Regions from separate parts of the Romboutsia sp. D33t1_170424_H2 genome, predicted to be linked through region 1. Evidence: riboswitches for the same ligand, from Rfam matches in the RefSeq annotation. Region 1 holds a riboswitch; each other region holds the start of a gene.
What was found. A riboswitch is a leader RNA that binds a small molecule or an ion and turns the genes downstream of it on or off. The one in region 1 is predicted to bind thiamine pyrophosphate.

Region 1 (7,798 bases):
TAGAGATAAAGAAAACTATATACATAGAATAGGTAGGACAGGTAGAAAAAAAAGCTTTGGAAAATCTATAACTATGGTAAATCAAAAAGATGAAAAGTATATGGAAGAAATAGAACATTATATTGGATATAAAATAGAAGATCTAGATGACATAAAAAAAGAAGATATTGCTTTAGGAAAAGCTAAGTTTGAAGAAAATAATAAAAAAGTTTTAAAAAATAGAAAAAATAGAAATGAAGAAAAAAAGGTTCACAGTGAAGTAACGAGACTATACCTAAATGCTGGAAAGAAAAAGAAAATAAGAGTTATAGATATTGTTGGAGCTCTTAATAGTATAGAGGGAATAAATAATGAAGATATAGGTGTAATAGAGGTACAAGACCTTTGTTCTTATGTAGATATATTAAATCACAAAGGTGAAATTATATTAAAGAAGTATAAAGAGATTAGTGTAAAAAAGAAGATGGTAAAAATAAAAAAAGATAATAGATAAAAAACCCCCTTAACTTCTATAATACACCAAAAAAATATATAATAATAGCCTTAAAATGTAATTGTTTTCCTGTTATTATTTAAATATACAAGATATCTTGTATATTTAAAAATGTAGTCCAGATACAGGAGGTACATACTATGAGCGTAAAAATAATTTCAAAGCATGTAAAAGTTACAGAGGCAATAAGAGAAAAAATTGAAAGTAAGTTTGAAAAGCTAGAAAAATATATTAATGATGATTTTGATGTACATGTTAAAATAGATGTAAAGAGAAAAAATCAAAGTATTGAAGCGACAGTATATACTAAACATGGAACTATCGTTAGAGCTGAAGAATGCCAAGAAGATTTATATTCAGCAATAGACTTATTATATGATAAGCTTTATAAACAGCTTAGAAAATACAAAACACAAATGATAAGAAGAAATAGAAAAAATGAAAGTATAAGATTTGATAATATAGAGGAATATGAAGAAATAGATTTAGATGACGATGTAATAAAAAGAAGAAAGAAATTTAAAATGGACAAGCCAATAACTCCAGAAGATGCAATTGTTCAAATGAATTTATTAGGACATCAATTCTTTTTATTTAGAAATATAGAGACAAATAAAACAAGTATTATATATAAAAGACATGATGGATATGGCCTTATAGAACAAGTGTAGTGCCATAAACATTTAATAATAAAAACGTATTGAAATTTTCAATACGTTTTTATTATTAAATAGCTTATTATTATTAATATAACTTTAATTATTTAGATTTTAATTTTATATATTTGTGTGATATATAAAATATAATAAACCCAGCTAGACAAGTTGCTAGGGCTATAATTATATGTAAATCCACATCGTACTCAAATACATAAGAACAAGCATTATCTAAAGCATGGAACAATATACAAAGCCAAATGCTATTAGTTTCTATGTATATGTAAGTAAGTACAAAAGAAGAAGCAATACAACTAAGTGCAAATGGAATAAAACTAGTATGTTGTTGTGGTGTACCAACTACAAACCATAAAGGTAGATGCCATAAAGACCAAATAATACCTATTATTAGAGAACTCTTAAAAGGAGAAAATTTCTCTAGTAACTTAGGAAGTAAAAAACCTCTCCATCCTATTTCCTCTAATCCTCCCCCAAATATCATTACAGGAGTTAACCAACTTAAAAATATTAATGGAGATTTTAGTAGGGCACCATAACCTCTAAACATTTCAACTACTATATATGGAACAGTCCAAAGTATTAAAGCCGTAATAATAACATATAAATATTCCTTTAGACTCCTGTTTGCATTTACACAGTTTCTTAAAAATTTATCAAACTCATCTTTAGATAAAAACTTTTTAGAGGTAATTAATCCAGCTAAAGCAGGAGAATACCCTGAAATTGCATAAAACACCATGAAAATAGGAGAACCATATATTAAAATATTTAATTGTGTTGTAGATATAGTTACTGTAAATCCAATTATACAAAAAAGTATTAGTACTACAAAAAAGTACTTTGTATCTTTTGAAATCAATTTTTTTCGCCTCCGAATTTTTTATAAGAATTAATTTATAGAATAATTCAAAGTATATTGAAATTATTGAATAACTATATAATTATTATACATAAGAAAGTTAACTAATTTAATAGGAAAATTAAATAAAATTCGTATAATGAATATATATATCTAATTTATTTATAAACTAATAATTTGTTGATTATAAAAATATATTGTGCTACACTCAACTTGTAAAAATAAATAAAAGCTAGGGGAGCTATAATTGGATAGCTGAGAAGTAAAGCCATAACTTTCAGACTCTAAGAACCTGATTAAGATAATTCTTACGTAGGGAAGCTCGTATATTTTAATGTACCTAGATTTTTAGTTAAATAAGGCGCTCTCTATAAAAAGAGAGTGCTTTTTTAATGCTATTAAAGTTAAATTTATATAATTATTTTTGTATCTTATAAAAGATAATCCTTAAAAGGGGGAAACGTAAGTGAAGGTAAATGGGAAAGAGTTTGAATTTAAACCAGATATGACAATATCAAAATTATTAGAAGATATTGGAGTTAAAAAAGATAGAGTAGTAGTAGAGATAAATTTAAACATAATTGAAAATAATCAATACGATAGTTATATAGTAAGAGAAGAAGATGTTATAGAGGTCATAAGATTTGTTGGAGGAGGCTAAGATGCAACTTTTTATAAATGATCTACCTGTAAATATTGATAAGGATATAGTTACAGTAGATAAAGTTAAAGAAAAATATAAAAAAGATGCAGATATAATAATACTAAATGGTCATCCAATAGATACAGATGCAGATTTAGATTTAAAATTATATGAAAATGATAGAGTTACATTAATAAAAAAGGGTGAAATTCCAAAATTTGAAGAATTAGAAAATCTTATGGTTAGCAGACATACTCCAAATGTACATTATAAATTAAAAAATGGAAAAGTAGCAATATTAGGCATTGGTGGATTGGGTTCAAATATAGCTATATCTTTAGCTAGGATAGGTGTAGGAACATTAATACTAGCAGACTTTGATATAGTAGAACCATCTAATTTAAATAGACAACAATATTTTATAAGTGATATAGGAAAATATAAAACCGATGCACTTAAACATAATATAGAAAATATTAATCCATTTATAGAGGTTAGAACTATAAATAAAATAATAGATTCATCAAATATACATGAATTTGGGAATGTAGATATAATAATAGAGGCTTTTGATAATCCAAAGTACAAAGCAGAAATTGCAAATAGTATTTTAACTAAAATGAGAGATAAATATTTAATATCTTCGTCTGGAATGGCAGGATATTATGATTCTAACATAATAAAAACAAGAAAAATTAGAGATAAATTTTACATATGTGGAGATGGGATAAATGAAGCTAAAGAAGGTGATGGGCTTATGGCACCAAGGGTGGCTATATGTGCTAATCACATGGCTAACTTAGCAACAAAAATATTAATAGAAGATAAATAAGATTAGATGGGGGATAAAAATGGATAAATTAATATTAAATGGTCATGAATTTAATAGTAGACTTTTAATAGGAACAGGAAAATATAGTTCAAATGATATGTTACCAAGAGTAATTGAGTCAAGTAACAGTGAAATAATAACTATGGCATTAAGAAGAGTAGACTTAGACAATACAGAAGAAAATATACTATCACATATACCTAACAATATGACAATACTTCCTAATACATCAGGAGCGACTAATCATATGGAAGCTGTCAGGATAGCAAGAATAGCTAGAAAAATGGGATGTGGAAACTTTATAAAAATAGAAGTAATAAGTGATACAAAATACTTATTACCCGATAATGAAGAAACTATAAAAGCAACTAAAATACTTGCTGATGAAGGATTTGTAGTTCTTCCATATATGAGTCCAGATCTATATGCAGGCAAAAGGCTAATAGAAGCAGGGGCAGCAGCAGTTATGCCACTTGGGGCACCAATAGGTTCTAATAGAGGGCTTAAAATGAAAGAAATGATAAAAATAATGATAGAAGAATTAGATATACCAATAATAGTAGATGCAGGAATTGGAAAACCATCTCAGGCTATGGAAGCTATGGAAATGGGGGCAGCAGCAGTACTTGTAAACACTGCAATAGCTAGTGCAGGCGACCCTATAAAAATGGCGAATGCTTTCAAATTAGCAGTTGAAGGTGGAAGAGAAGCATATTTAGCTAAAACAGGAAGAGTAAGCAATTTTGCAAATGCATCTTCACCTCTTACTGGATTTTTAAGTGAAGTAGGTGTTTAATTTGAGTTTTTATAATGTTATAGAAAAGTATAAAGATATTGATATAGATAAATATCTAGAAAATGTATCAAATTATGATGTTTTAAGAAGTTTAGAAAAGGATAATTTAGATGAATATGATTTATTAAATTTATTATCGAAAAAAGCCACTAAATACCTGGAAGAAATGGCACAAAAAGCACACGAGATAACTAATAGATATTTTGGAAAGACTATACTTTTGTATACTCCTATGTATATAGCAAACTATTGTGTAAATAAATGTCTATACTGTGGATATAATATAGATTCTGGAATAAGTAGAAAAAAGCTCAACATTAATGAAATTAAAATAGAAGGAAATGAAATATCTAAAGAGGGATTTAAGCATTTGTTGCTTTTAACTGGAGAAAGTAAGATTCATTCAGACGTAGAGTATATAGGTGAAGCTGTAGAAGTTCTTAAAGATAAATTTCCATCTATTACAATAGAAGTTTATCCAATGGATGAAGAAGAGTATAAATATTTAGTAGATAAAGGCGTTGAAGGGCTTACTGTATACCAAGAAGTATATGATGAAAATATTTATAAAGAGGTACATTTAAAAGGTCCAAAATCTAATTATAAATATAGATTAGACTCACCAGAAAGAGGAATAAAAGCTGGAATGAGAAGTGTATCAATAGGTTCGTTACTTGGTCTTAATGATTTTAGAAAAGAAACTTTTTTTACATTAATGCATGGAAGATATTTAAGAAAAAAATATCCACATGTAGACGTTTCATACTCAATACCTAGAATAAGAACATTTAAGGGATGTTATGAAAAAATAATTGATATCAATGATAATGATTTAGTACAAGCTATGGTTGTTATGAGATTATTTGATAATCAAGGTGGTATAAATTTATCGACTAGAGAAAGCTTATCATTGCGAAGAAATTTAATACCTTTGGGAGTTACAAAATTAAGTGCAGGTGTATCAACAAATGTAGGAGGGCATTCTCAAAATAGTAAAGATACATCTCAATTTAAAATTAGTGATGAAAGTAGTGTTAGTGATATAAAAGCCATGTTAAAAGATATTGGATACCAACAAATATTTAAAGATTGGGAAAGGTTTTAATGTATCTAATAACGAATAGGCATCTATGCAAATATGATAGGTATATTGAAGTTATAAAAGAAGCATCTTATTGTGGCGTTAAAAATATAATACTAAGAGAAAAAGATCTGAGTAATGATGAGCTAGAAAATTTATATCTTAAGATTAAAAAAAATATAAATAAAGATACTAAGATAATAATAAATAGCAATATAGAAGTATTTAAAAGAGTTAATGCCGACGGTATACATTTACCATTTGATAAGTTTATAGATATTTATGATGAAAAAAATAAAAAAGATACAAATGAGTATATAGATATCAAAAACTTTAATAAAATATTAGGAGTATCAACTCATAGTATAAAAGATATAGTAGAAGTACTAAAAAGAAATGCAGATTATATATTTTTATCACACATATATGAAACTAAATGTAAGGAAAACTTAAAACCTAAAGGAATTGAAATATTAAAAGAGGCCAATTCTTTACTTACTAATTCAAATATAAATTTAATTGCATTAGGTGGAATAACACCTAGCAATGTCAAATACATAGTAGATTATTGTGATGATATAGCTGTTATGTCTAACCTAATGAGTAGTAAAAATATAAAAAAAACAATAAATGAATATAATATAGATTAAAAGTTAGCGTCTAAAATAATTTTTATTATTTTAGACGCTAACTTTTATTATAAATAGGTATTTTTATGTATTTTACTATTTAAAATAGTTACAATCTTTGATCTAGTAAAGGATTAGAATTTAAAGTTAATACCATTTAAATCATGAGTTTTATTTAGATAAATTAACTTTTATTGAGATTTTTATTACATAATCATCATATTCTTGAACTGCTAAATCATCAAGTATTATATCTTCATAGAAATGACCTTGAACAGACAGATTATTTTCTTCTATAAACTTTAAAATCTTATTATAAGTAATGCTAGTGTTATAATAACTACCACTATGATATGCAACAATGTACAATCCCTTAGCTTTAGTAAAATTAGAATATTCTTTATTAGGAAGTTTATTATATATACATTTATAATCTAAGTAATTACCATTAGCTATATCACTGTATTCAAGCATTTCACCTAAAAAATGGGGGTAAGCTATACCTCTATCTTCACAACGACCTATATGAGCAGAAAAAGCCTCATAAACTTCTTTATCTGTAGAACAATTAAAAACTTTTGAAATAAATATGTATTCTTCTTGTAATGGTAAAATGCTGACTTTATCTGTATAATTATTAATAAAATCTTTTGAGTATTCAATTTTTCTATCAATAAAGAGTTTTATCTGGTTTAACTTATCTATTTTATTGATTACATTTATACGTTCCTTTTCTAGTAAATTAATTAATTCATTGGGATTTCTCTTACTTAAGTATTCTTTTATTTCTTTTAAAGGCATACCAATATCCTTTAGCATTGTTATAGCTCCAAACGTTTCTATTTGTTGATAAGAATAATATCTATAATTATTATCTCCTTTTATTTCAGGAGAAAAAATTCCAACTTGATCGTAATGATAAAGAGTTTGCTTACTAGTTTTGCAAAGCTTAGCAAATTCTCCAGTAGTAAAATGTATATTCTTATTAATTTTCATATAAAACACTCCAGATAATATAATAGTTTAATTATAAATATAACACAAAATGTTTAAGATTAAACTAATTAGCATTAATTTATGATAGTCTCCAATTCAAAAGTAAATACTATAAAAATAATAAAATTTTTATAGTAGGAAGATATGGAAAGTGTAAGGGAAGTTTTAACAAATGGAAATTTTACTTATTAGTAAAAATTAAATTAAAATTTTTTAAGGAAAATATAAGTATTTTATATCCACAAATGGATATTAATTAAAAAAAAGAAGATAAGTAGATTTTATTGCAAAAATTATGGTGTATTTGATTTTGTATAATGAACAAACTAATGTTAAATAGATTATAAAAAGGAGTGAAGGTAGTGGAAGATAATAATTCTTTTATGGATGGATTAAGAAATTTGGGAAAGCAACTACTTTACACAGAAAGTGAGAATACAAATACTGATAGAGAGAATATAACAGAAATAAACAGTAATGGGAATAAAAGATGTATAACTAGAGCAGGCGCAGGGCCTAAAAGTCATAATAGAGTAGATAACCCAAATAATAAATTTAGATAAATAATAAAATAATATCATTATGGAGGTAGTAATATGAAAAAAGGATTAATACCAGTAGCTTTAGGAACAGTAGTAACAGCAACAGGATTGATGTTAGATGCTAAGCAAAATAAAAAAGAGAAGTTCAATAGAAAAGATTATAAAAATATGGCAGGTGCACTTCTAGTGGGAGCAGGAGTTGCTCATATTGCCTTAGGTGGAATAGACATAGCTAAATATTAAAATAAGA
Region 2 (7,798 bases), on a different contig from region 1:
TTTTATTAACATTACTATTAGTTATTATCTATTTCTCTTCTTGGGATAGTATATTGAATAGCATTTTCAATTTGCTCTAAATATCTTTCATCTTTTGGGGCAACAAATAGACAAGTATAACCTTTTTCACCAGCTCTACCAGTTCTACCAATACGATGTATGTAGTCTTCTGAAGTTTCTGGTATATCATAGTTATATACATGAGTAACACCAGTAACATCAATACCTCTAGATGCAACATCAGTAGCTATAAGATATTGTATATCTGCATTTCTAAAAGATTTCATAATTCTTTCACGTTTTGATTGAGGGATGTCGCTGTGAAGTTTAGCACAATTATACCCTCTTTGACAAAGTGCTTCATCTAAAGCATCTGCTCTTCTTTTGGTTCTACAGAAGATTATAGCTAAAAAAGGATTATCTTTATCAAGTACAGAACATAGTGCATCTTGTTTTCTTCTATCTGTAGTTTCTACAACTTCTTGATTTATATTTTCAAGTGTTATTTCTTCTTTTTCTATAGATACAACAACAGGATCAGTCATATATCTATAAGCTAATTTTTTAACTTGTGAGTTCATAGTAGCGGAGAAACACAATGTTTGACGCTTTTTAGGAACTTCCTTTAATATAGCTTCAACTTCATTTTTAAATCCCATAAATAACATTTGGTCAGCTTCATCTAGTACAAAAGTTTTTAACTTACTAAGATTTACAGTTTTTCTATCTAAGTGATCTAAAAGTCTTCCTGGTGTAGCTACTATAAGGTGTATATTTCCCTTTAACTTTTTTAATTGACCTGCTATATCTTTTCCACCATAAGCTGATAATACATTTATATTCTTACCTTTTGAAAGTTCAATGGCTTGTTCAGTTATTTGAATAGCTAGCTCTCTTGTTGGTGACAATATAAGTGCTTGAACATAATTAGCGTTTGGATTAATATTTTCAAATATAGGAAGTAAAAATGCTAGAGTTTTTCCCGTACCAGTTTGAGCTTCTGCTATAACATCTTTTCCAGACTTTATAAATCCAATACTTTCTTTTTGTATAGGTGTAGGAGAGTTAATTCCCCTATTTTTTAGTACATTTACTAAATCTTTACTAATTCCAAGTTCTTCAAAATTCATTATATATTACCTCTTAATATCTTTATAATTTGAGCAACGGATTTGACCGAAATAGTTTGCCAACACGTTGCTTAAAGCATTAGTGAACGTTATATCGTTGCGACATAGAAATAGTTATCCTGAATATCGCTTAAACGAAGTAAACTTTTTATTTATATTTTCCGTATTAATAAATAATATCATATAGTTATAATTAATACTAATAATATTATTTATTAATATAAAATATTAATGTTAGTTTTATATATTAATGGGTATTAAATAAATGTTAGTATTTATAAATATACAGAAGATTTTATAAATTATAATTAAAGTTGATTTATTTAGATTATAGAAATATACTATAAGTATAAAATAAAATATTTGCTAGGGGTGCCGAAAGGCTGAGAGACGAAACGTTAACCCTTGTACCTGATCTGGATAATACCAGCGTAGGAAAGCTTGATAATATATTATTATATTATATATTAAATTAGAAATTAAGGCTATATTCCAATGTTGGGGTATAGCTTTTTAATTGCAAAAATATATGATATTGAAGTTAATTGAGGAGATAACAAGCTTTAGCAAATTAAATATTTAATAAATAAAAGGGAGAAGATCATATGAAAAACTACAAAATACCTACACTGACAATAGCAGGTTCAGACTCGTCTGGTGGAGCAGGTGTACAAGCTGATTTAAAAACATTTAGTGCAATAGGAACTTATGGGATGAGTGTTATAACAGCTATAACAGCCCAAAATACTAAAGGTGTATTCATGGTAGAAGATTTAAGCAAAGAGATAATTAAAAAACAAATAGAAGTTGTATTTGATGATATACGTCCAAAATCTTTAAAAATAGGTATGGTATCTAGTGAAGAAATAATAAAAGAAATAGCAAAAACTCTAGATAAATACAAACCAGAAAATCTAGTTATTGATCCGGTAATGATATCAAAGAGTGGATATTCACTACTTAAGCCAGAAGCTAAGCAAAGTATGATAGAGTATCTTATACCAATGGCCTACATAATAACACCAAATACACCAGAAGCAGAAGAAATAACAGGTATTAAAATAGACAATGTTGAGGATATGAAATTAGCAGGTCAAAAAATATTAGAATTAGGTCCGAAGTTTGTACTTATGAAGGGGGGACACTTAGACGGTGATGCTGTAGATATACTTATAGGCAAAGATATATTTAAAGTATATAAGAGTGAAAGGCTATATAGAAAAAATACGCATGGAACAGGATGTACACTATCTTCAGCAATAGCTGCACACTTAGCATTAGGATATGATATATGTGAAAGCGTAAAAAGAAGTAAGGAGTATATAACAAACGCAATAAGATATAGTTTTGATATAGGAAGTGGAGTAGGACCTGTTCATCATTTCTATGAAATAGAAAATAAGAAAATATAGTATTGGGGTAGAGAATATGTATAGTTTAATAAATAAAGTTAAAGAAATTAATCCATTAGTACTTCATTATACTAATGAAGTAACTATAAATGATTGTGCTAATATAACATTGGCACTAGGAGCGAGTCCTTTAATGAGTTTTTCATATGAAGAAGTAGAAGAGATTGTTCAGGTAGCAAGTGCAGTGGTTATAAATATAGGTACTATGAAATCTTCTAACTTAGAATTATTTTTACAAGCAGGTAAAATGGCCAATAAGTACAATAAACCTGTTGTACTTGACCCAGTAGGGGTATTTGCTACAAAAACTAGGGCAAATTTTGTAAAAAGATTATTAAATGAAGTAAGATTTACTGCAATAAAAGGAAATGTAGCTGAGATTAAATATATAGGTGGATTTGATGTTAAAGGCAAGGGTGTTGACTCTTTTGATGATGACAAAAATATTGATGAGGCTATAAAAAAGATTGCTAACAAATTAGAATGTGTAGTTTGTGCAACTGGAAAAGTAGATAGTGTAACTGATGGAAATAGAATAATTAAAATATATAATGGAACACCTAAGTTAAAGTATATAACTGGTACAGGGTGTATGTGTGCTAGCTTAATGGGATCATATCTTGGGAGTAGTGATAAAACTTTAGAGGCTATCTCTATGGGGATAATGACGATGAGTTTATGCGGACAGCTAGCTGATAAAGAAAATATATCTATAGGAGACTTCAAAGTTGAGCTTATGAATAATATATATGACCTAGATGAAGAAAAGCTAAATAAATTTGGAAAGGTTGAGGTTATATAATGAAATTTACAGATTATTTATTTGAAGAAGTTAAAAATATATGGCAAGAATACTTAGAACATCCATTTATAAAAGAACTAGGAGAAGGTACTTTACCTAAAGAGAAATTTAAAAATTATTTAGTACAAGATTATTTATACCTTAAAGAATTTGGTAAAGTATTTGCAATGTGCTTAATAAAGTCAAAGACTATAGAGGAAATGAACTTTTTCAGTAGAGCCATAAGTGCATCGATAGAATATGAAACAGCAGTACATGTTAGTTATATGAACAAATTAGGAGTACCACCAAAAATAGCAGAAACATGTAAATATGAAATAACAACAGATAATTATACTAGTTATATGCAAGCTATAGCCTTAAAAGGAAATTTAAGAGAAATTGTAATCTCTACAATGCCTTGTAACTGGAGCTATAATTATATAGGACACTATCTACTAGATAATTACAAAGAGACATTAGAAGGAAATTACTACAAAGAATGGATAGATATGTACTCTGAAGGAAAATTTGACGAGAATCTAAGGGAGTGGTTAGATTATGTTAACTATTTATGTAGAGATATAAGTAATGAAGAAAGAGAAAACTTAAAAGAAATATTTATAAAATCAAGTTTACATGAATTAGAATTTTGGAATATGGCCTATAAAGAAACTAAGGAGGGAGACTTATGTCTAGTTTAAATAATATATTAGGAATAGTTATATTAATCGTTAGTATAGGATGGTTTTGCTTGTATCTAAAAGATATGAAAAATAGAAAATTAAGCACAAAAGAAATAGTACTAATCGGTATGTTTTCAGCAATGTCTTATATACTTTCTATGATTCAATTTATAAAATATCCTCAAGGCGGGGGAATAACTTTATTTTCAATGTTACCTACAATGCTACTTGCTATACTTTACGGTAAAGAAGTTGGGATAACTGCAGGTTTAGTTTTTGCTTTAATAAAGTTAATAAGTGGACCAACAATAATACATCCAGCTCAGTTTTTATTAGATTATATACTTCCAATGATGGTACTAGGGTTAGCAGGAATATTTGGAAGAGATAAAAAACTTAATATATTTGCAGGATGCATATTAGCAACTAGCCTTAGTGTTTTAATGTATATAATATCAGGAGTATTATATTTTGCACAATATGCACCTAAAGGAATGAATCCTATAGTATATTCATGTGTATATAATATATCAAGTGCAGGTGTAGAAGGATTATTAACTAGCATATTAATATTATTTATACCTATAAAGAGGTTTAGTAAGGTTTTAAATATATCAATTAGCCAATAAATACTAAAAAATTAATATAGGAGATAAAGATGAGAGAAAAATTAAAATTATATTTAGTTACAGACTCAGATATTTTAAAAGGTAGAGATTTTTATGAGTCTATAGAAGAAGCATTAAAAGCAGGCGTAAAAACAGTTCAATTAAGAGAGAAAAAAGCATCAGGAAAAGAATTTTTAGAAAAAGCTTATAAATTAAGAGAACTTACAAAAAAATATAATGCAATTTTTATAATAAATGATAGAGTAGATATAGCAATGTTAGTAGGTGCAGACGGTGTTCATATAGGACAAAGTGATATACCATGTAGTGAAGTTAGACATTTAATAGGGAATGATAAGATAATTGGGGTATCTACTCAAAATCTAGAATTATCACTTAAGGCAAAAAATGATGGTGCAGATTATATAGGTGTAGGATCAATGTTTACTACAACTACTAAATTGGATGCAAAACATGTGAGTATAGAAGAATTAAGAAGTATAAAAGAAAATATAGATATACCAATAGTATGTATTGGTGGTATAAATCTATCTAATATATCTGCTTTAAAAAATGAAAATATAGATGGATATGCAATAGTATCAGAGATATTAAAATATGATGATATATATGGTCAAACTAAAAAATTTATGGATGTTATATAATATAAAAAAAGAAGATGCTTTTAAAAGTATCTTCTTTTTTATTATAAATTAAACTCTAAAAAGGTAATACAATTCAAGGAAATTGCCTAAAAGTGTAGAATACTTATTAAGGGTTATATTTGGGGGAGATAAGAATGAAAGAGTTTTTTAATAATTTGAGTGATAGTATATTTATATTAGATAAAGATTTTAATATAATATTTTGTAACAATAAGTTATTAGAGTATATAAATGAAAAAGACATTAATTCCTTAAACATAGATATAAGTAGTAAAGTAAAAATAGAAAAATTAGAGTTTAAAAACTACTTCGATATAGGTATAAAACTAAATACATCAAATGGAGAATTTGAATTAAGCACTAATATAACTAAAACGAAAGATAATGGTACATATATATTAGTAAGAGATATAACTGACAATAATATAGATAATATGGTAATTAATATAGATAACAATAGAAAAAGGGAGTTTAAAAATTCAGAGAAATTAATATATGATATGAGTGCTATTTTAGATGAAATAAAAAAAGACAGCGATATATATAAAATCTTAGAAAATATAGATTTAGAAGGTACTATAATTAACTTTATAGATGAAATAAAAAAAGTAGAATTTATAAAAAAGGATTTGGAGGTATTCTTAAGTATATCTGCAGATGTAATAGGAGCTATAGATAGAAATGCTTACATTAAACTTTTTACAAAAGAATGTAATAAAATAACAGGATTTAATGAAGAAGAATTAACATCAACTAGTATAATAGATAAAATATATGATGATCATAAAGAAGAATTTTTAAATATCTTAAGTTTAAAGGATGGAAATGTAAAGGTAATAGAAAATAAAATGATATGTAAAGATAATAGCTATAAATGGCTGAGATGGCACTTAAAATATATAAAAGAAAGAGATATCATAGCATTTTCTGTAAGAGATATAGATAAAGAAAAAGAAGATGTAGAAGCTAGGCAAAAATTAGAGCAAAATATATATTTAGAGTCAATGAAAAATGAATTTTTCGCAAATATATCCCATGAATTTAAGACACCGCTTAATATTATGCTTGGAATAATACAGTTAATAGATATTAATATAGTAAAAGAAAATATAAAATTTAATGATAAGATAGATTTAGAAAATTATATTAAATTATTTAAGCAAAACCTATATAGGATACTAAGATTGGTAAATAATATCATAGATATAACAAAAATAGATGCAGGATATTATGAATTAGAGCTTGGAAACTATAATATAGTAAATGTAGTAGAAGAGATAAGTTTATCTGTAACTCCTTATGCTAAAAATAAACAAATTGATTTGGTATTTGATACAAACTGTGAGGAAATGATACTTGCATTTGATCCAGAAAAAATAGAAAGAATACTTTTAAATTTATTATCTAATTCTATTAAACATACAAGTATTAATGGATGTATTTATGTGAATGTAGAAAGCAAAGGAGATAGAGTGTATATATCTGTTTGTGATAATGGAGAAGGTATAGATAGTAATAAATTACAAAGTATATTTGAAAGATTTACACAGGTAAAGAGTAATATAGCAAGTAGTTATGAAGGTAGTGGAATAGGTTTATCACTAGTTAAATCTTTAGTAAATCTTCATGGCGGAGATATAAGTGTAAAAAGTGAGGTAGGAAAAGGTAGTAAGTTTGAATTTTATTTACCAAGCAAGTTAGTAAAAAGCAAAACAAATATAAAGAAATTTATATCAGAAAATAGTAAGATTGAAATGTGTAATATAGAATTTTCTGATATATATAGATAAAAGCATCCATATGGATGCTTTTATTTTTTAGTATTTTATTTATTTACTTCTTTTTTAGGGATTGTAGCTATTTTAAATTTAATTGCTATCAAAAATAGTGAAACAATAGGATTTATTAAGTTTAAGAATGCATATGGAAGATAGGCAAAAGTACTAACTCCTAATGTACCATAGATGTAAGCTCCACATGTATTCCAAGGAACTAAGGCAGAACTCATAGTCCCACTATCTTCAAGCGCTCTTGATAGCATTTTAGGATGAAGACCTCTTTTTGCGTATTCATCTTTAAACATTCTTCCAGGTATAACTATAGATAAATACTGTTCACCAGCTACTGTATTAGTCATTACACATGTAACCATAGTTGAAAAAACAACTCCAAATGTACCTTTTGCAAATTTAAGTAAAGCTGAAGCTAAAGCCTCTAACATACCAGTTTTTTCAAGTATTCCACCTAAAGCTAGAGCAGATATTGTTAAAGAAACAGTACTCATCATATTCATTAATCCGCCTTTAGATAATAATTCATCAACTTCTGCAACACCAGTATTAGAAACAAAACCAGTATGAGCTGCACTTATTATATCTCCAACTGATGCACCTTGAAATACTATAGCAAATACAAATCCTAAAATAGCACCAAATATAAGCCCAGGTATAGCAGGAACTTTAAATATTACCAGACCAATAACCACTATTGGAGGTATAAATAATATAGGTGATAGA
Region 3 (7,798 bases), on a different contig from region 1:
TCCTGAAGGTATACCTCTTTTTTTTCTCTCGCAATAGCCAATATCTGAACAATGAATAGTTCCAGCAGGACTTCCATTATAACCTGTAGCTATAATTTGCTTTCCTTTTATAATTACAGCTCCTACTTGTCTTGAAACACACGTACTTCTAACTTTACTATCTTCGGCTATATCCATCGCCCACTCTGTAAATAATTTTCTCATATGATATGCTCCTTCTGTTCATTTATTATTTATAAATATCTTTATATGTCAAAATCCCTATAACCTTAGTTAAATCTAATCATTATACCCGCATCTATAATCTTATTTTTTATTTTCTTAAAATCATCTTAACTCACACGTCATTATTTTTTCAAGAGTTATTATAAATTTGTAATATTTAACTACTTATTTAACATAAATGTATATAATATATTTTTTTAGTAATAATATTACTATCCCTTTAATCATGCTCCTTAGTCATTAATTTTATATAGCTTTATTTTTCAGTTTATTATTAAAAAAAGACAGAAATAAATTCTGTCTTTTTTAATAATAGCCCTTAAGCATCTACTTAAAGGCATAATATATATTTATATAACATAAAGTTTTGAAATTATCTTATCATATTTACCTCTAGCCAAGCAAATACCACCTGCATACTTTATATATTCTTCTTCACTAAGTTTTCCTTCTTCAACTTCACTAAATCTATCAATAATATTAGAATTATCTAAAAAATCTTCTACACTTTCTAATATACAAATTAAATTTATCTTAAACCCATCTGAATTTAACTTTCTTTCTTGTTTTTCTTCTTTTAAATACACTACTTCATGTTCTTTGTCTAACGTAACCTTTACGAAATCTGAAAGCCTCTTTTCTGTTGGTAATAATACTGAATATTTTTCCATATCTAAAAATATTTCATACAATTCTTTTAGTCTTGCTAACTCTGAACTCATCCTTAATCTCCTTTATATAGCCTACCTATTAATCGTGGTTATACTTTGTACTTTCATTATAATTTCATCTACTTAATTCGTCAACTTTTTACACTAAAATGGTTTTAATTACTAAAAAAAGCATTGAGTTGTTTACTGACTTTCAACTCAATGCCTGTTAATTATTTATTTTTTTTATTATATTCTCTTAGTAGCTGTTCTTCACCCATTTCTACTAATCTTCTACTCATCACACCACCTAAGTTTCCACCTATATGTCAATTTTTATATGATGTATCATTAGATCCATCTATATGACTATTTGATATTCCTAGTTCATTTGCTATTTCTAGTTTCATTTGATTTAGAGCTTGTTTAGCATTACTTATTGCTGGTTTTTTAGACATTTTAATACCTCCTTAAACTTTCTTATATATTTTTATCAAATTTAAATGATATTATTATTTATTTTTGATTTATAAGATTATTAAAATGCTTTTACCTAATATAAAACATTAAACTAAAAAATCACTTGGTTTTATCCAAGTGATTTTTTTATATTAAGAAATCTTCATCTTTTAATTCTTCATATACACCTTTTTGATATCCATTACCTTTAGTCGAGAAAAAGTCGTGATTTTTGGTTTCTGTACTTAGTCCATTTAGTACTATTGGGTTTATTTCACTTACTTTATAGTATTCATTAAACCCTAAATTCTCTAATGCCCTATTAGCATTGTATTTTAAGAAATTTATAACTTCACTTTCAAGACCGCTATCTTTGTATATAGTGTTTGTATAGTTTATTTCATTTTCCATTAAATCTTCAAGTATTTTGTACATTCTATCTTTTAATTCTTCTTTTTTAGCTTCTTCAAACTTTTCATATATTTCTTGAGAAAGAAGTCCTATATACTTTCCATGTAGTGATTCATCTCTAAGTATAAGAGATATTATTTCTCCACTTGCAACCATTTTACCTTGGCCTGCTAGATATAGTGGATAGAAAAAACCTGAGTAGAATAAAAAGCTTTCTAAGAATACACTTGTTACCATAGATAAATATAAACTTTCTTCATCTTTTGTATTTTTATATTGGGCTAGTACTAAGTCCGCCTTTTTCTGAAGTGTTTCTTCACTTTCTATCCATTTAAATAATTCTTCAATTTCATCATTAGAAAGCAGTGTCATAAATATAGATGAGTAACTTTTAGCATGTATTTCTTCCATAGTTCCCATAAATGATAATACTGCTTTTCTTTGAAGGTTATCTGTAAGGCTCATCATAGATGGTACCCCATCATTTCCTTGCTTAGTGTCTAGTAATGTAAGTCCACCTAATACTTTTTTATATAATTCTTTTTCTTTTTCATTTAATTCATTAAATACTTTTAAATCTTTTGAAACTGATATTTCCTCTGGTAACCAAAATTGTTTTACATTTTGTTCCCAAAAGGCTTGAGTAAATCCATCATCTTCTTTATTCCAGTTTACTGCTTTGTGTATTTTTTCTAATTTAAATGTCATAGTACTCCCCCTTATACTGAACACATAAGACACTCATTGTTGTCTCTAGTCATTTTAGTTCTTGTGTAGTAAAGACTTTTTAGTCCTTTTTTGTAAGCATATATATATAATCTAGCTATATCTCTAGTTGTTTTATCATCTGTTACAAATAATGTTGTTGATATACCTTGGTCAACATGATTTTGGACTGTTGAAACTATATCTATAACTTTTCTCATATCCATTCTATATGCAGATTGGTAATAAAGCATGTTTTCATTAGTTAAAAAGGGCATAGGATATATAGTTGTAGAATCACCATATGTTCTAACTTCAACCGGCTCTGTAATTGGCATTATACTTGATGTTGCATTTTGAACATAACTAATACTTTGAGTTGGTGCTATTGCTGTTAAGTATGCATTATATAATCCATGTACTTTTACTTCATCTAATAAAGCTTCCCATTCTTTAGTTGTAGGTATATGTATACCTTCAAACAATTTTTTTACTTTATCTGTCTTAGGTAAGTATGAATTTTTATAATATTTTTTTAATACATTACTATCTTTTCCTTTTGCATATTCTGATTTTTCAAACCCAACAAATGTTTTATTTCTCTCTTTAGCTATATTCATAGATGACTTTATAGCAAAATGTCTAACCATTGCAAAAAATACATTACAAAAGTCTATTGCTTCTTCTGATGTATAAAGTATATTTTCTCTCACTAAGTATCCATGTAAATTCATAGCACCAAGACCTACTGCATGTGACGAATCATTTCCATTTTTGATTGTTGGCACTTCATTTATACTAGTGTTATCAGAAACAAAAGTTAATGCTCTTATTGCAGTATCAATTGAATTTTCTATATCTTTATTATCCATTACATTAGCAATGTTTAAAGAACCTAAATTGCAACTTATATCTTGTCCCCATATATTTTCTCCAGCATATCCTTTTATATTTGATGGTGTTTGATATTGAAATATTTCACAACATAAATTAGACATTTTGATTTTACCAACGTCTTTTAGTATATGTTCTCTATTTGCAGTATCTAAAAATACAACATATGGGTATCCACTTTCTTGTTGCATCTGTGCTATCTTTGTTAGCATTTTTCTAGGATTTATTTCTTTTTTTCGTATATCTTCATCATTTTTTAAAATATCATACCATTTTTCCATATCCATCTCATCAAGATTTATATTATATTTTTTATAAACAGAATGAGGATAAAATGCATAAGCCACCTCATTTTTCTCTGCCAATTCCATAAATTTATCTGGTATTAATGCCCCTAAAGATAATGATGCTAATCTTATTTTTTCATCTGCATTTATCTTTTTGGTATCCATAAGTAATTCAAAATCTGGATGAAATACACTTAAATATACAGCCCCGGCACCTTGTCTTGCACCCATTTGGTTAAAGTAGGTAAATGACTGTTCTAGCATTTTAGCAACTCCTACCACACCGCCTGCTGCTCCTTCTATGTCTTTAATAGGGTCTCCTGAAGCTCTTAACCTTGATAGATTAAGTGCTACCCCACCACCTATTTTAGACAAATGATTTGCTGATGAAATTGCATATGATATACCTTCTGTACTATCTTCTATAGATATCAAAAAGCACGATACCATTTCTCCTGCTCTAGCTCTACCTGCATTTAAAAATGTAGGTGTTGCTGGTTGAAATTCTTGTTTTACTAGTTTCTCTGCTAATTTTCTTACTAAATTTTTATCACCATTTCCAAGTGCTAAAGATACTATAAGAACTTTATCATTATAGCTTTCTAATATTTCTTTATTGTCATTAGTCTTAAGTGCATAGTTTTGATAAAACTTATTTGCACTCATATATGAATTAAATTTAAATCCATAATTTTTTATGATTCTTTCTATTTCTTTTATAAAGTCTATATCATATCTTTCTATTACTTCTTTAGAATAGTAATTATTATCTATTAAATATGATAGCCTTTCTTCAAGACTATTAAATACCTTTGTTCTAGGTTTTATATATTCATTTATATAACTGTATAATGCTTCTTTATCTTTTTCTAATTGATATTTTCCTTCTTTATTTTTTATTATGACTTGATTATTTAGTTCTATCCAGTTCATTTTTCCCACCTTTTATTTAATGTTTTACTAATCATTATCTACCACTTATAGATATAATATTTAAACCAAATACTATATATTGTATATACACCAATAAAAGTATTCTTAATCTATTATTATATTTTATTTTTTTTATTCTTTTTAATATATAGTTTTTTCAACACATAAGGCATTGATAATTTTTTATAATTGCTTTTTTTATTTACAAATAATATTCATTATGATATTCTTAAGTTAAGTGGGAACTTATATTTTATATAAGTATTACGCTAGCCCAAATAAAGGCACTTATCTTTTGATAGGTGCCTTTCCGTTTTTATAAGTACAAAAAATTTCTTTACAATACATAAATAAAGAACTACAATGTTTTTGAAAAGATATCTAACTAGGGGTGCCTTTTAGGCTGAGAAATGATAAATTCATTAACCCTTCGAACCTGATGTAGTTTATACTACCGTAGGAAAGTTACTTTTGTGTTTATTAATAGCTATAAAACAAATATAGTCTATTTATTAATACATATTTTGAGAAGCTTTGCCTTATGGTAAGGCTTTTTTTATTTATTAAAATATAATAAGGGGGATTTTAATATGATGTATACTACTCAAATGGATGCTGCTAAAAAGGGGATAATTACTAAAGAAATGGAAATAGTAGCAAAAAAAGAAAATATGGATGTTAATATTTTGAGAGAGCTAATATCTAAAGGTAAAGTAGCAATACCTGCTAATAAAAATCATAAATCTTTAAATCCTGAAGGTGTAGGCGAAAATCTAAGAACCAAAATAAATGTAAATTTAGGTATATCAAAAGATTGTTGTGATATTGATGAAGAGATGAAAAAGGTTAATTTGGCATTAGATATGAAAGCCGAAGCTATAATGGATTTAAGTTCTTTTGGTAAAACCAAAGAATTTAGAAAAAAACTTATATCATCTTCTAATGCTATGATAGGAACTGTTCCTATATACGATGCTGTTGGTTTTTACGATAAAGAATTAAAAGATATAACTGCTAAAGAATTTTTAGATGTAGTAAGAAATCATGCAAATGATGGTGTAGACTTCGTTACTGTACATGCTGGTATAAACAAAGAAACTGCATCTGTTTTTAAAAGAAACAAAAGACTTACTAATATAGTATCTAGAGGCGGTTCTTTAATGTATGCTTGGATGGAGCTTAACCAACGTGAGAACCCTTTTTATGAATACTTTGATGAATTACTTGATATATGCGAAGAATATGACTTAACATTAAGCCTTGGAGATGCTCTAAGACCTGGGTCTATAAATGACTCTTCAGATGCTTGTCAAATAAAAGAATTAATGATATTAGGTGAACTTACTCTAAGAGCGTGGAAACGAAATGTTCAAGTAATAATAGAAGGTCCTGGACATATGTCATTAGATGAAATTGAGTCTAATATGTTACTTGAAAAGAAACTTTGTCATGGTGCACCATTTTATGTGCTAGGTCCTATAGTTACAGATATAGCCCCTGGATATGATCATATAACAAGTGCTATTGGAGGTGCCTTAGCTGCTAGTTATGGAGCTGACTTTTTATGTTATGTAACCCCAGCAGAACATTTAAGACTACCTAACTTAGATGATGTTAAAGAAGGTATTATAGCTACTAAAATAGCTGCTCATGCTGCAGATATCGCAAAGAAAATTCCTAAATCTAGAGATATAGATAATCAAATGAGTAAAGCTAGACAAGAACTTGATTGGGAAAAAATGTTTGAACTTGCTATTGACCCACAAAAAGCTAGAAGATATAGAAAAGAGTCAACTCCTAAACATGATGATAGCTGTACAATGTGCGGTAAGATGTGTTCTATGAGAAATATGAATAAAATAATGAGTGGTAAAGACTTAAATTTATTAAGAGCAGATAATTAGTTACATACTTAATTTAATATTATAAATATCTATTATATTCTTTGCATAACTAAGTTTCATCATATTTTAATGATTTACAAAAGAATACATAAAGTGGTATACTGTCCTTTATAAATATATATTTTTGGAGGAATATTAATGGCATTTATAATATTAATATTAGGTTTTATTTTCCTTATAAAGGGTGCTGACATATTTGTCGATGGTGCTGCTTCAATTGCTAGAAAATTTAATGTTCCAGCTATGGTTATAGGTCTTACTATAGTAGCTATGGGTACATCTGCACCTGAAGCCGCAGTAAGTATTACATCTTCATTAGCAGGACAAAATGATATGAGTGTTGCTAACATCGTAGGCTCTAACTTTTTTAACATACTTGTAGTGTTAGGTGTATCTGCAATAATTGCAAAGTTACCAGTTCAAAAAGATACTATAAAAAAAGATACTCCATTTTTAATAGGTATAAGCTTTATGTTGTTACTATTTTCACTTGATTTACATATAAATAGATTTGAAGGTATTTTTTTCTTATTAGTATTTGCCTACTTCTTAATAAATACTGTAAAAAGTGCTAAAAACTCTAATAATGAAGAAGACTTATCTGGTGGTGAAAGTGCTATAGCTATAGAAGCTGAAGTAAGTGAAGATGTTCCCATGTTTAAAACAATTATATTAAGTTTAATTGGTATAGCAGGAATTATTGTTGGTGGAGATATGGTTGTTGATTCTGCCACGACTATTGCAACATCATTTGGTATGAGTGCAAACTTAGTTGGACTTACAATAGTTGCAGTTGGTACTTCACTTCCTGAATTTGTTACTTCTATTATGGCTATAAAAAAGGGTGAAACTGAAATAGCTATAGGTAATGTAATAGGCTCAAACGTATTTAATATACTTTTAGTTTTAGGTTTAGCTACAACTATAAGTCCGATATCTATAAGTACATTTGCTCTTATAGATATAATATTTATGACATTTATAACAGTTTTACTTTATATCTTTATGAAAAAAGATAATTGTCTTGTAAAAAAACAAGGTTTTATATTAATAGCTTTATATATAGTATATATGATATATACTATAGTTAGGTAATCTAAAAAAGGAAGAACATAATTATGTTCTTCCTTTTTATTCGCTTATTATATTTGTATTATTTATATTCTTATATTCTAATTTATTTATTGCAAATATAATTCCAAAACTTATGATAGAAATTATTATTGAGCATATAAATATGGCTTTCATTCCATATAAGTCTATTATATTTCCATATATAAGTTTTATAACTGATGACCCAATTCCTATACAAAAAGTGTATATAGTCATG

Region 2: it holds a riboswitch for thiamine pyrophosphate, as region 1 does, so the genes downstream of both, thiD (bifunctional hydroxymethylpyrimidine kinase/phosphomethylpyrimidine kinase) here and thiS (sulfur carrier protein ThiS) in region 1, are expected to answer to the same signal.
Region 3: it holds a riboswitch for thiamine pyrophosphate, as region 1 does, so the genes downstream of both, thiC (phosphomethylpyrimidine synthase ThiC) here and thiS (sulfur carrier protein ThiS) in region 1, are expected to answer to the same signal.

The regions. Positions count from the first base shown of each region.
Region 1 covers NZ_JADOZQ010000003.1:30,973-38,770, reverse strand. Annotated here, with positions in the region: gene I4U66_RS04945 (DEAD/DEAH box helicase) at 1-493, shown strand, start outside; gene hpf (ribosome hibernation-promoting factor, HPF/YfiA family) at 634-1,164, shown strand; gene I4U66_RS04935 (CPBP family intramembrane glutamic endopeptidase) at 1,253-2,029, opposite strand; TPP riboswitch at 2,254-2,365, shown strand; gene thiS (sulfur carrier protein ThiS) at 2,496-2,690, shown strand; gene thiF (sulfur carrier protein ThiS adenylyltransferase ThiF) at 2,692-3,504, shown strand; gene I4U66_RS04920 (thiazole synthase) at 3,524-4,300, shown strand; gene thiH (2-iminoacetate synthase ThiH) at 4,302-5,405, shown strand; gene I4U66_RS04910 (thiamine phosphate synthase) at 5,405-6,031, shown strand; gene I4U66_RS04905 (MerR family transcriptional regulator) at 6,182-7,006, opposite strand; gene I4U66_RS04900 (hypothetical protein) at 7,369-7,569, shown strand; gene I4U66_RS04895 (hypothetical protein) at 7,603-7,791, shown strand.
Region 2 covers NZ_JADOZQ010000001.1:344,059-351,856, forward strand. Annotated here, with positions in the region: gene I4U66_RS01735 (DEAD/DEAH box helicase) at 18-1,130, opposite strand; TPP riboswitch at 1,489-1,585, shown strand; gene thiD (bifunctional hydroxymethylpyrimidine kinase/phosphomethylpyrimidine kinase) at 1,736-2,542, shown strand; gene thiM (hydroxyethylthiazole kinase) at 2,559-3,344, shown strand; gene tenA (thiaminase II) at 3,344-4,027, shown strand; gene thiT (energy-coupled thiamine transporter ThiT) at 4,015-4,638, shown strand; gene thiE (thiamine phosphate synthase) at 4,668-5,282, shown strand; gene I4U66_RS01765 (sensor histidine kinase) at 5,417-7,072, shown strand; gene nhaC (Na+/H+ antiporter NhaC) at 7,108-7,798, opposite strand, start outside.
Region 3 covers NZ_JADOZQ010000004.1:216,018-223,815, forward strand. Annotated here, with positions in the region: gene I4U66_RS07140 (deoxycytidylate deaminase) at 1-204, opposite strand, end outside; gene I4U66_RS07145 (hypothetical protein) at 576-947, opposite strand; gene I4U66_RS14940 (small, acid-soluble spore protein, alpha/beta type) at 1,205-1,333, opposite strand; gene nrdF (class 1b ribonucleoside-diphosphate reductase subunit beta) at 1,482-2,453, opposite strand; gene nrdE (class 1b ribonucleoside-diphosphate reductase subunit alpha) at 2,465-4,564, opposite strand; TPP riboswitch at 4,942-5,044, shown strand; gene thiC (phosphomethylpyrimidine synthase ThiC) at 5,155-6,468, shown strand; gene I4U66_RS07170 (calcium/sodium antiporter) at 6,607-7,563, shown strand; gene I4U66_RS07175 (MFS transporter) at 7,600-7,798, opposite strand, start outside.